3 regions of the Micromonospora sp. NBC_00421 genome follow, and region 3 is predicted to be linked to each of the others. Evidence: riboswitches for the same ligand, from Rfam matches in the RefSeq annotation. Region 3 holds a riboswitch; each other region holds the start of a gene.
The links. A riboswitch is a leader RNA that binds a small molecule or an ion and turns the genes downstream of it on or off. The one in region 3 is predicted to bind cobalamin.
Positions count from the first base shown of each region.

Region 1 (3,264 bases), 740 kb from region 3:
CCACCCGGACGCCCTGGGCGAGTCGGCAGTCGAGCCAGCCCCCGACGCGTTCGCGTAGCGCGGCGAGGGACTCCCCGCCGTGCGGTGCGGCGTCGGGAGTGTCCCACCACTGCCGCAGCGCGTCGGGGTCCCGCGCCCCCACGTCCGCCAGGCTCTGCCCGGACCAGTCGGCGTACCCGCAGTCGGCCAGCGCGGCCTCGACTGTGGGGCGCAGCCCGAGGGCGTGAGCGGTCTGCACCGCCGCCGGCGCCGGGCTGGTCAGGCAGACGTCGACCGGGCCCAGTGGGCCGCGCCGGTCGGAACCGGCCAGGGCGAGGGCGGCCCGCCGGCCGCCCTCGTCCAGGTCGTCGTCACCCGCGCCGAACACCGCCCGCCGCAGGGCGGCGGTGTGCGCGTGTGCGACCAGCCGCAGGCTGGTCGCGGTCACGCCGGTGTTCCCGCACCGGTCATCGGCTCGCCGGGGTGACAGTCGGAATCCCGCCCGCCCCCGGTCGCCGGTCCAGCCGCCGGCCCTGGCTCATCAGGGCGCTGAACAGCAGGCCGATCGCCGCCCAGAGCACCACCTGGGTACCGAGAGCGGCCAACCGGAAGTTCCACAGCAGAGTCGCGGGGAAGTCGTCCGGCACCTCCTGGAAGGACGGCAGGACGACATACCCGGCACCGGCGACCAGGAGGAAGCCCCCGACGGCCGCGCCGACCCGTTGCCAGACCGGTGCGTCGGGGCGGACCGACCGGTAGCCGAGGGTGCCCGCCCAGACCGCCACCAGACCGAGCACCACCAGGGTCAGGTAGGCGGCGGTGCGTTGGTCGATGGTGTCGGGACTGCCGACCGCCGGGGGGTTGGCCGGATACTTGAGGAACGGCACGAGCACCGCGCCGAGCAGGGCGCCGCCGGCGAGCAGCAGCGCCGACCGGCCGTCGTCCGTGGTCCGCAGGCGACGGCGCAGGAGCGCGTACCCGGTCGCCAGCAGGCCACCCATCGCGGTGCCGAACAGCCCGGTGGCCAGGAACAGGCCGGCCCGCTGGCCGCCCCGGCCCACCAGGGCGTCGGCGTGGTGGTCGTCGGCCACCGGCCCGGTGTGGCTGGCTGCCTCCTCGATCGCGATGGCCGCCTCGATGCGCGGCTCACCGACGAGGTAGCCGAACGCCCCCGCGAGCAGGCCGGCGACGAGACCGGCGAGCAGACCGCGGAGCAGGACGGTGGCGAACGTGGGTGGATTGTGGGTGGGGTTCAGTGGCACGGGACACCGAGCAGGTGCCGGCCGTCGTGCATGAGCTCGTGCAGGTACATGCCACTGCGCGAGACCGCGCCCTGGTCGAACGCGACCAGATAGGTGAGCAGCAGGAGTACGCCGACGACGGCCAGTGCCGCCCAGTACACGCGGGTCGACCCGACGGGGTGCACCAGCGGCTGGGCGGGAGTGGAACTCGACATGGGACACGAACCTTCCCGGGGATGACGCGTCCCCATCGCAAGGCTGCGGACGACCGAGCGTCCTGGCTCGCGGACCCGTCGACGACGGGGACCGCTCACAGTGGCGCGACCGCGCCGGATTCTCACCGGCTTACCTCGCGACGCCGCAGATTTGGATCGACCGTAGCGGCGTGACCCCCGAGCGGTCAATCGTCATCCCGCCGAATGTGAGCAACCGGGGCGGGGACCGGCGCTGCGCGAGTCGACCGCCCCGTCCGACGCCGAGCGGGCGGCCGGACGGGGCGGTCGGTCATCGACCGGCTGGTGCGGGTGAGGTGGGGACGGTGCTGGTACGGCGTCGTCGGCCCACCGCCCCCAGGACGACGTCGACGAGGAGGAAGACGAGCAGGGTGAGCCCGATCAGCGGCAGCGCCCAGCCGACCGCCACGACCAGTGGTGTGCCGACGATCAGGACGCCGCGCGGAAGGCCGCGTACGCCGCCGCGGGCCGGTGGGGTGCCGGTGAGGGCGCGGCGGTCGGCGCGGGTGGGCCGGCGTTGCCACCACATGCGGTAGCCCCAGACGATGACGCAGAGCAGCCCGAGGGCCAGCGCGGCGAGCAGGATCTGGTTGAGCGGTCCGAAGAGCACCCCCATGTGCGCCTGGATGCCGAGACCACTGAGCTTGGCCAGCAGTGGCCAGTCGGCGAAGTCGCTGCGGGCGGTGACCGTGGCCGTGGTGGGGTCGACGGCGACCCGGTCCTTCGCGACCGGCCAGACGTTGTCGACCTGCGTGACGGTCCAGGCCGAGCCCGGTTCCGGCGCCGGGGCGATCTCGACCGGGCCGGTCAGACCGGCCGTACGGGCGGCGGTCAGGACCCGGTCGAAGGCGGCCGATTCGACCACCCCACCCGCTCCGGCCGCCTCGTGGTGACCACCACCGGTGTCGGCCGGGGCGGTGGGCGCGGCGGTGAGGGCGGTGGAGATCTGCGGGGCGCGGGCGTCGAGCGCGTCGAGGCCGGCACCGAAGTTGGCCCCGGCGTACCGGGACCAGGTCAGCCCGGTCGCGGAGAGGAACAGCAGGCCGACGGTGAGCCAGACGCCGACGGTGGCGTGCCAGCCCCGGGTCCGCCGTACCCCTCTGGCGGTGGACAGATCCGGCACGAGCAGGTGCCGGACGGTGGCCCGGGAGGCGCGGCGGCGACGCCACCACAGTACGACCCCGCCGAGCGCGATGACCCACAGCCAGCTCGCGGCCAGCTCCGAGTAGTGCCGGCCCACCACCCCCAGATGCAGGTTGCGGTGCAGGTCGTCCAGCCAGGTGGTGGCCGGCGTGGACCCGAACCAGGTGGTCAACTGCCCCTGCACCCGGCCCGTGAACGGGTCGACGTATACGGTGTGCTGCTTCTCGCCCAGCTCCGGCGCCGAGAACACCACCCGGGTGGTCCGGTCGTCCGCACCGGGCTGCACCGCGGCGACGCTGCCGTAGGGGTGCGCGTTGCGTGCTGCCCCGACCTGGTCGGCCACCGGCAGCCGACGCTCACCCACCTGGGCCACCGTCAACCGGTCGCCGTAGAGCATCCCGTCCACCTGCGGAGCCACCGTGTAGGCGAGTCCGGTCAGCGCGGCGACCACCAGGAACGGCGCGACCAGCACACCGGCGTAGAAGTGCAACCGCAGCAGCAGCGCACCGAACGGGGAGGTACCTCGGGCCGACCGGGCGGGTGGGTCGGCGGTGGTGGCGGCGGGCTCCGGCGTCGACGGGCCGGACAACTCGGTGACAGACATGTTCTTCCGATCGGAATTGTCGGGATACACCCGGTGGTCGTTCCCCGTGCATGCGTGCGGGTCG
Region 1 covers NZ_CP107929.1:1,819,918-1,823,181, forward strand. The annotation lists gene OHQ87_RS07890 (histidine phosphatase family protein) at 1-427, opposite strand, end outside; gene OHQ87_RS07895 (CbtA family protein) at 447-1,241, opposite strand; gene OHQ87_RS07900 (CbtB domain-containing protein) at 1,232-1,435, opposite strand; cobalamin riboswitch at 1,470-1,611, opposite strand; gene OHQ87_RS07905 (PepSY-associated TM helix domain-containing protein) at 1,725-3,200, opposite strand.
Region 1: another riboswitch for cobalamin. It lies ahead of OHQ87_RS07900 (CbtB domain-containing protein); the one in region 3 lies ahead of OHQ87_RS05125 (nitroreductase family protein).

Region 2 (3,264 bases), 1.9 Mb from region 3:
GGTTGGTGCGGGTGACGCCGGGGTGGGCCAGCGTGCTGAGGACAGGTGATCCGGTGGCGCGCAGTCGGCGGTCCAGCTCGACACCGAAGACGGTGGTGGCGAGCTTGGACCGGCCGTAGGCGGCGGCGGCCCGGTAGCCACGTTCGAACATCAGGTCGGCGAAGTCCAGGTGTGCGCTCCGGTGGGTGATCGAGCTGAGACTCACCACCCGGGCCGCCCGCGCCGCCGCCAGGTTGCCGAGCAGCAGGCCGGTCAGCGCGAAGTGGCCCAGCAGGTTGGTGCCGAGGTGCGCCTCGAAGCCGTCGGGCGTGGTGCGGCGCGGGCCGAGCAGCACCGCACCGGCGTTGTTGACCAGCAGGTCGAGCACCGGATGATCGACTGTCAGCTTCGCCGCGAACGCCCGTACCGAGGCGAGGGAGGCCAGGTCCAGCTCGCGTACCTCGACGTCGCCGTCCATCCGGCGGGCGGCCTGCTCCCCGGCGGCGGTGTTGCGGACGGCGAGCACGACGTGCGCGCCGTGGCGGGCCAGTGCGGTGGCGGTGACCAGGCCGAGGCCCGAGTTCGCGCCGGTCACGACGGCGGTACGGCCGTGCTGGTCGGGGATGTGGGCGGCGGTCCATCCGGTCATCTGCTGCTCCTGGGAGATCGGGGTGGAGCGACGACGTTAGGAGCAATCCGGGCCGGATCGGTCGTTCCCGGTTGCCCAGGTCTGCCGGACCTACCTTCACCCGTCCGGGCCGCGACACACTTGCGGCATGACCCATCCGTACGCCCGCGAACTCGGCGATTTCCTGCGCGCCCGGCGCGGCCGGCTGCACCCCCGCGACGTCGGCCTGGAGCCGGGCGGCCGACGTAAGGTCACCGGGTTGCGGCGTGAGGAACTGGCCCTGCTGTCCGGGTTGAGCACCGACTACTACCAGCGGATGGAGCAGGGCCGCGAGGTCCGCCCGTCCGACGACGTGTTGGACGCGCTCGCCGGCGCGCTCGGCCTCGACGACGAGGAACGCCGGCACCTGTTCACCCTGGCCCGCGCCGCCCGCCGGCCGGTGCCCGTCCGGGTGGACCCCGGCCCGGAGCGGGTGCCGGAGAGCACCCGACGGCTGCTGCTGGTGCTGGACACCCCGGCGGTCGTGCTCGGCCGACACCTCGACCTGCTCGCCTGGAACCCGTGGGCGACGGCGCTGCTCGGCGACCCGGAGGGCTACCCGCCCGACCGGCTCAACATGCTCCTGCTGATGTTCGACGACCCGACGACCGCGTCGCGGCGCTGCGCGGCGTGGGAACAGCAGGCCATGGACTACATCGGCATGATGCGTGCCGCCGTCGCCACGGACCCCACCCACCCCCGGGCCACCGCGATCGTCGGCGAGCTGAGCATCCGCAGCGCCGAGTTCCGACGGCTGTGGGCCCGGCACGACGTGCGCGCTTCGGTCAGCGGCACCAAGACCTTCGAGGTCCCCGAGGTCGGTGACATCGTCCTGGACTGGGACACCTACCCGCTGCCCGGCAACCCCGGCCCGGTCATGCTGGTCTTCACCGCCGCGCCGGGCAGCCCCGACGCCGACCGGCTACGGCTGCTGGCGTCACTGCGCGCGACCGGCCGGGCGGGTGAGAGTGATCCGACACGCCGACGCGACATCTAGTGTTGCTTCTCCCCAGGGGACGCCATATATGGTGTCCCACGCAGCTGGTTCGACCGGGCCTGAACGGCCCGGTCGAGGCAACAGGGAACCCGGTGTAAATCCGGGACTGCCCCGCAGCGGTGAGTGGGAACGACCGCCGTCATCGAGCACTGGGCCGCGAGGTCTGGGAAGCGACGGCCAGTAGGCGACCGGTGGAACCCGGTCAGGCCCGCGAGTCCGAAGACCTGCCAGTGCGCCGTGCGCTGCTGCGTGCGGCGGTCGGAGGTCGCGCGGGACGACCGACGCCAGCAACCGGGCCGGCCGCCGCGCCGCGCCCGTTGGCGTTCTCCCGCGTCCGAGGGCCATCGGTGACAGCGAGGAGAGGTCATGACGAACGTAGCGGAGAGCCCCCCGTCCGAGGCCGACGGCGCGGAGCCACGCCGGCCGGCGATGCGGGTACGCAAGCGCAACGGCGACACCGAGCCGGTGGACGTCAACAAGATCGTCAAGGCGGTCGAGCGGTGGGCCGCCGACCTGGACGAGGTGGACCCGCTGCGGGTGGCGACCAAGACGATAAGCGGCCTCTACGACGGGGCGACCACTGCCGAGCTGGACAAGCTGTCGATCCAGACGGCGGCGGAGCTGATCGGCACCGAACCGCAGTACTCCCGGCTGGCGGCCCGGCTGCTGGCCGGCTACGTGGAGCAGGAGGTCCGCGGGCAGGCGGTGGCGAGCTTCAGCCAGTCCATCCGGTACGCCCACGGCCTCGGCCTGATCTCCGACGACACCGCCGCGTTCGTGGCCCGCAACGCCCGCACCCTCGACGACGCGGTCGACCCGGCGGGTGACCTGCGGTTCGAGTACTTCGGACTGCGCACGGTCGCCGACCGGTACCTGCTGCGGCACCCCGAGTCGCGGCTGGTGGTGGAGACCCCGCAGTACTGGCTGCTGCGGGTGGCCTGCGGGCTGTCCACCACGCCCGACGAGGCGGTCGGGTTCTACCGGTTGATGTCGTCGCTTGCCTACCTGCCGAGTTCCCCCACGTTGTTCAACTCCGGCACCCGGCACACGCAGATGTCGTCGTGTTTCCTGGTCGACTCGCCCCGCGACGAGCTCGACTCGATCTACGAGCGCTACCACCAGGTGGCGAAGCTGTCCAAGTTCTCCGGCGGCATCGGCATCTCCTGGTCGCGGGTACGTGGCCGGGGCGCGTTGATCCGGGGCACCAACGGCCGGTCGAACGGGATCGTGCCGTTCCTCAAGACCCTCGACGCCGGGGTGGCGGCGGTCAACCAGGGCGGCCGGCGCAAGGGGGCCGCCTGCGTCTATCTGGAGCCGTGGCATCCGGACGTCGAGGAGTTCCTGGAGCTGCGGGACAACACCGGCGAAGAGGCCCGGCGTACCCACAATCTCAACCTGGCCAACTGGATTCCGGACGAGTTCATGCGCCGGGTCGAAGCCGACGCCGACTGGTCGTTGATCGACCCGTCGGACGCCCCGGAGCTGCCCGACCTGTACGGCGAGGAGTTCGACGCCGCGTACCGGGTCGCGGAGAAGAAGGCCATCCGGACGGTCAGGGCCCGGGACCTGTACGGGCGGATGATGCGCACCCTGGCGCAGACCGGCAACGGGTGGATGACGT
Region 2 covers NZ_CP107929.1:2,985,321-2,988,584, forward strand. The annotation lists gene OHQ87_RS12865 (oxidoreductase) at 1-628, opposite strand, end outside; gene OHQ87_RS12870 (helix-turn-helix transcriptional regulator) at 756-1,643, shown strand; cobalamin riboswitch at 1,670-1,890, shown strand; gene OHQ87_RS12875 (ribonucleoside-diphosphate reductase subunit alpha) at 2,010-3,264, shown strand, end outside.
Region 2: another riboswitch for cobalamin. It lies ahead of OHQ87_RS12875 (ribonucleoside-diphosphate reductase subunit alpha); the one in region 3 lies ahead of OHQ87_RS05125 (nitroreductase family protein).

Region 3 (3,264 bases):
CGTGGGCGAACTGCTCCCAGAAAGCTACCTCGCTTGGTCTCGGCTGTAGCAGCGACAGCACGAGCAACTCGTGGTTCGCCACGATCACCTCGGGTGTCGCCAGTCCTCCGCGCTCCCGCAGGGCCGCCAGCCCTTCGGCCTCCGCGACAAAGGCGTCACCGTCGCCGTCGGGCGCTTCGGCGAAGGCTTTGACGAAGACCGACGGCGCGTCCCTGCGGTGGGCTATTCCGGCGAGCGCGGCAAGTCCACCGCTGACCGGCGTGATGGTGACGATGTCGCGGATCCCCGTCCGCGACAACCGCTCCGCCAGCGGATCTGTCAGGAACATCGGCAGTGGTCTCCTCCGGTCGGGGGCGTGCCGGGATCTTCCGGAGTCACGGTGACCATCCCAGCACATCCGCGTTAGGACAGGCCCTTCCGGAACCTTCCGACGCACCGCAGTAGGCGGCGATGACGCCCGCCCGGGTGAGCCGTTGGTGTCGGTCGGCGTTGGGGCGGCGGTGGCCAAGGCCGTCGGCTCGGGTTGGCGGGTCGACCCGGACGGCCGTCCGTTGTGTGCACCCGCGCGGGCGGAACGGCAGGCCGGTGAACGGTTCGCGCCCGGCGTGGTCGTGCAGACCCTACGCCGGGGGTGCTCTCCATCGAACTCGTCAACTGGTAGTCCGGGGGTCAGACCGCCGCGGAGGTGGGCTGGTGCCACTCGGGCTGGCGCACGCCAACGTCGACGAGCGGTTCATCGCGGAGTCCGTCCGCTTCGATGTCGGCCGCGTCCCGAACCGGCATCTGGCCTTCGGCCACGGGCGGCACTTCTGCGCGGGCGCGCCGCTGGCCCGGCTGGAACTCCAGCACTCTTCGTGTGTGCCGGTGACCTGGCAGCTCAGGGTGGCGGGATGTTGACCAGGCGGCGCAGCAGGTCGATGAACTGGGCGCGTTCGGCCACCGTGAACCGGTCGAGCAGGTCGTTCTGAGCGCCGTCGACAAGCGTGTCCATCTCCCGCATCCGGGCGGTTCCGGCGTCGGTGATGTGAACGACGTTGCGGCGCCGGTCCACCGGGTCGGGTTCCCGGCGGAGCAGGCCGTCGGCCTCCATCCCGTTCAGGGTGGTGACAGCGTCGCCCCGGTCGATGCCCAGCCGGCGGCACAGCTCTGCCTGGCTGATCCCGCCGAACTCGTCGAGCGCGGCGGGGATGCCGTACCGCATCCGGTCGCCGGGGCGATCCAGGTGCGTCCCGACGACCCGGTTCGCGCGGGCTGCCCCGTGGTGGAGCAGCCAGGAGGTCAGCCGCTGGAGCCGAGCCGGTGGTGCCCCCGGCTGCAGGGCCGGTTCGTGAGCGAGCGGATGGGTCGGGTGATCGCCGTGTCCAGTGTGCCGTCCATCCTGGCCCCGGCCTTCGGCCGGCGGGATCCGGGCCGTCGAGCACCTGCGGCTGGTGATGGCGGAGTTGCACGTCGCCGGCCTGGGTCAGCGGCACGCTGACCACGGTGGACCGGCCGGGCGACAGCGGCAACAGTGGACCTGCAAGATCATCGCGGGCTGCGGCCGCCGCGTGCGGGGGGCGTCGCCGACCTGTGCCGCTGACGCGAGTTGGCATCCTCGACGGCATGATCGTGCGAGGTGCCCCGCGTGCGCGGGGAGAATCGGGAAGCCGGTGTGAATCCGACACGGGCCCGCTGCGGTGACCGGGGAGCGACCGTCCATGCGCGAGGAGCGCAGCCACTGGCCATAAGGCCGGGAAGGCGGACGGGCTGGCGTTGATCCGGGAGTCCGAAGACCGGCCTCGCGTCGACCGCCCACCCCTCCGGGCTGGGCCGAGCGCAGCGGGAGCCTGCCTGTGGCACTCTACGACGCCATCCACCGCCGCCGGGACGTCCGGGCCCAGTTCACCGGGGCGCCGGTGCCGGCCGACACCCTGCACCGGATTCTCGACGCCGCGCATGCCGCGCCCGGCGTCGGCTACTCGCAGCCGTGGGACTCCGTCCTGGTCCGGGACCCCGACCTCCGCCGCCGGTGCCACCGGCACGTACAGGCCGGGCGGGCCACGTTCGCCGCCACCCTGGACGGTCCGCGCCGGCACGTTCGATCACCGGCAGCTCCCAACCCGCCCGCGGCGGAGGGGACCGCGACGCCGGCCAGACGCAGCATCCGGTCGGCGATCGGGCGCAGCACCTCCAACTCGTGCCGGGTCAGTCCCACCTGGTCCGGCGTGCCCTCGGCGGGGCGGATGCACGCCGCGTGCCTGCCGACGAGCTGCCGGGTCACCTCGGGCGACGCCCAGAACCTCGATGGTCATCGGCCGTCCGGTGTCACGTCAGCAGTGGTAGCGCCTGTTGGCGGACATCGACGTAGCGCGCGTACACCTCGGGGGTGCCGGCGGCGGTGACCTCCTCGGCCGCGACCGGCCACGGCGGCGGCTCGGCGTCGCCGGACAGCGCCCAGGCCGCCTGCCGCGCCGAGCCGAGCGCCACGTACTCGGCAGCGCGCGGCACGGCCACCGGTACGCCGAACAACGCCGGCGCGACCGCCCGCACCGCGCGGGACCGGGCCGCGCCGCCGATCAGCAACACCCGGTCGACCGGGACGTCCTGGGCACGGAGCGCGTGGAGGGCGTCGGCGATACCGCCGAGCATGCCCTCCACGGCGGCCCGCGCCAGGTTCGCCGCCGACGCGTTCGCCCGGGTCAGGCCGGCGAGCAGACCGCGCGCGTCGGGCAGATTGGGGGTGCGTTCCCCATCCAGGTACGGCAGCAGGGTCAGCCCGCCCGCGCCAGGTTGCGCCGAGAGCGCCAGCTCGTCCAACTCGGCCAGTGACCGGCCCAGCAGGTCGGCGACCGTGACCAGCACCCGGGCCGCGTTGAGCGTGCACACCAGTGGCAGGAACCGGCCGGTCGCGTCGGCGTACCCGGCCACCAGCCCGCTCGCGTCGGCGGTCGGCACGTCACTGAGCCCGTACACGCATCCCGAGGTGCCCAGCGAGACCACCACGTCACCCGGCCGCAGGCCGACGCCGAGCGCCCCGCCCATCGTGTCACCGGTGCCGGCCGAGAGCAGCGCGCCCGAGGTGGTCTCCCCGACCACCTCGGCCGGTCCGGCGATCCGGGGGAGTGCCACGTCCCGACCGAAGGCGAGCCGCACCAGGTCCTGCCGGTACGCGCCGGCGGCCGGTGACCAGTAGCCGGTGCCGGACGCCTCACCCCGGTCGGTCGTCGGTTCTCCGCGGTCCGCGCGCAGCCGGTGGGTGAGCCAGTCGTGGGGTAGCAGCACCAT
Region 3 covers NZ_CP107929.1:1,075,686-1,078,949, forward strand. The annotation lists gene OHQ87_RS05110 (fructosamine kinase family protein) at 1-328, opposite strand, end outside; gene OHQ87_RS05115 (cytochrome P450) at 694-897, shown strand; gene OHQ87_RS05120 (MarR family winged helix-turn-helix transcriptional regulator) at 878-1,201, opposite strand; cobalamin riboswitch at 1,597-1,795, shown strand; partial or broken gene OHQ87_RS05125 (nitroreductase family protein) at 1,833-2,063, shown strand; partial or broken gene OHQ87_RS05130 (DNA-binding response regulator) at 2,147-2,269, opposite strand; gene xylB (xylulokinase) at 2,305-3,264, opposite strand, start outside.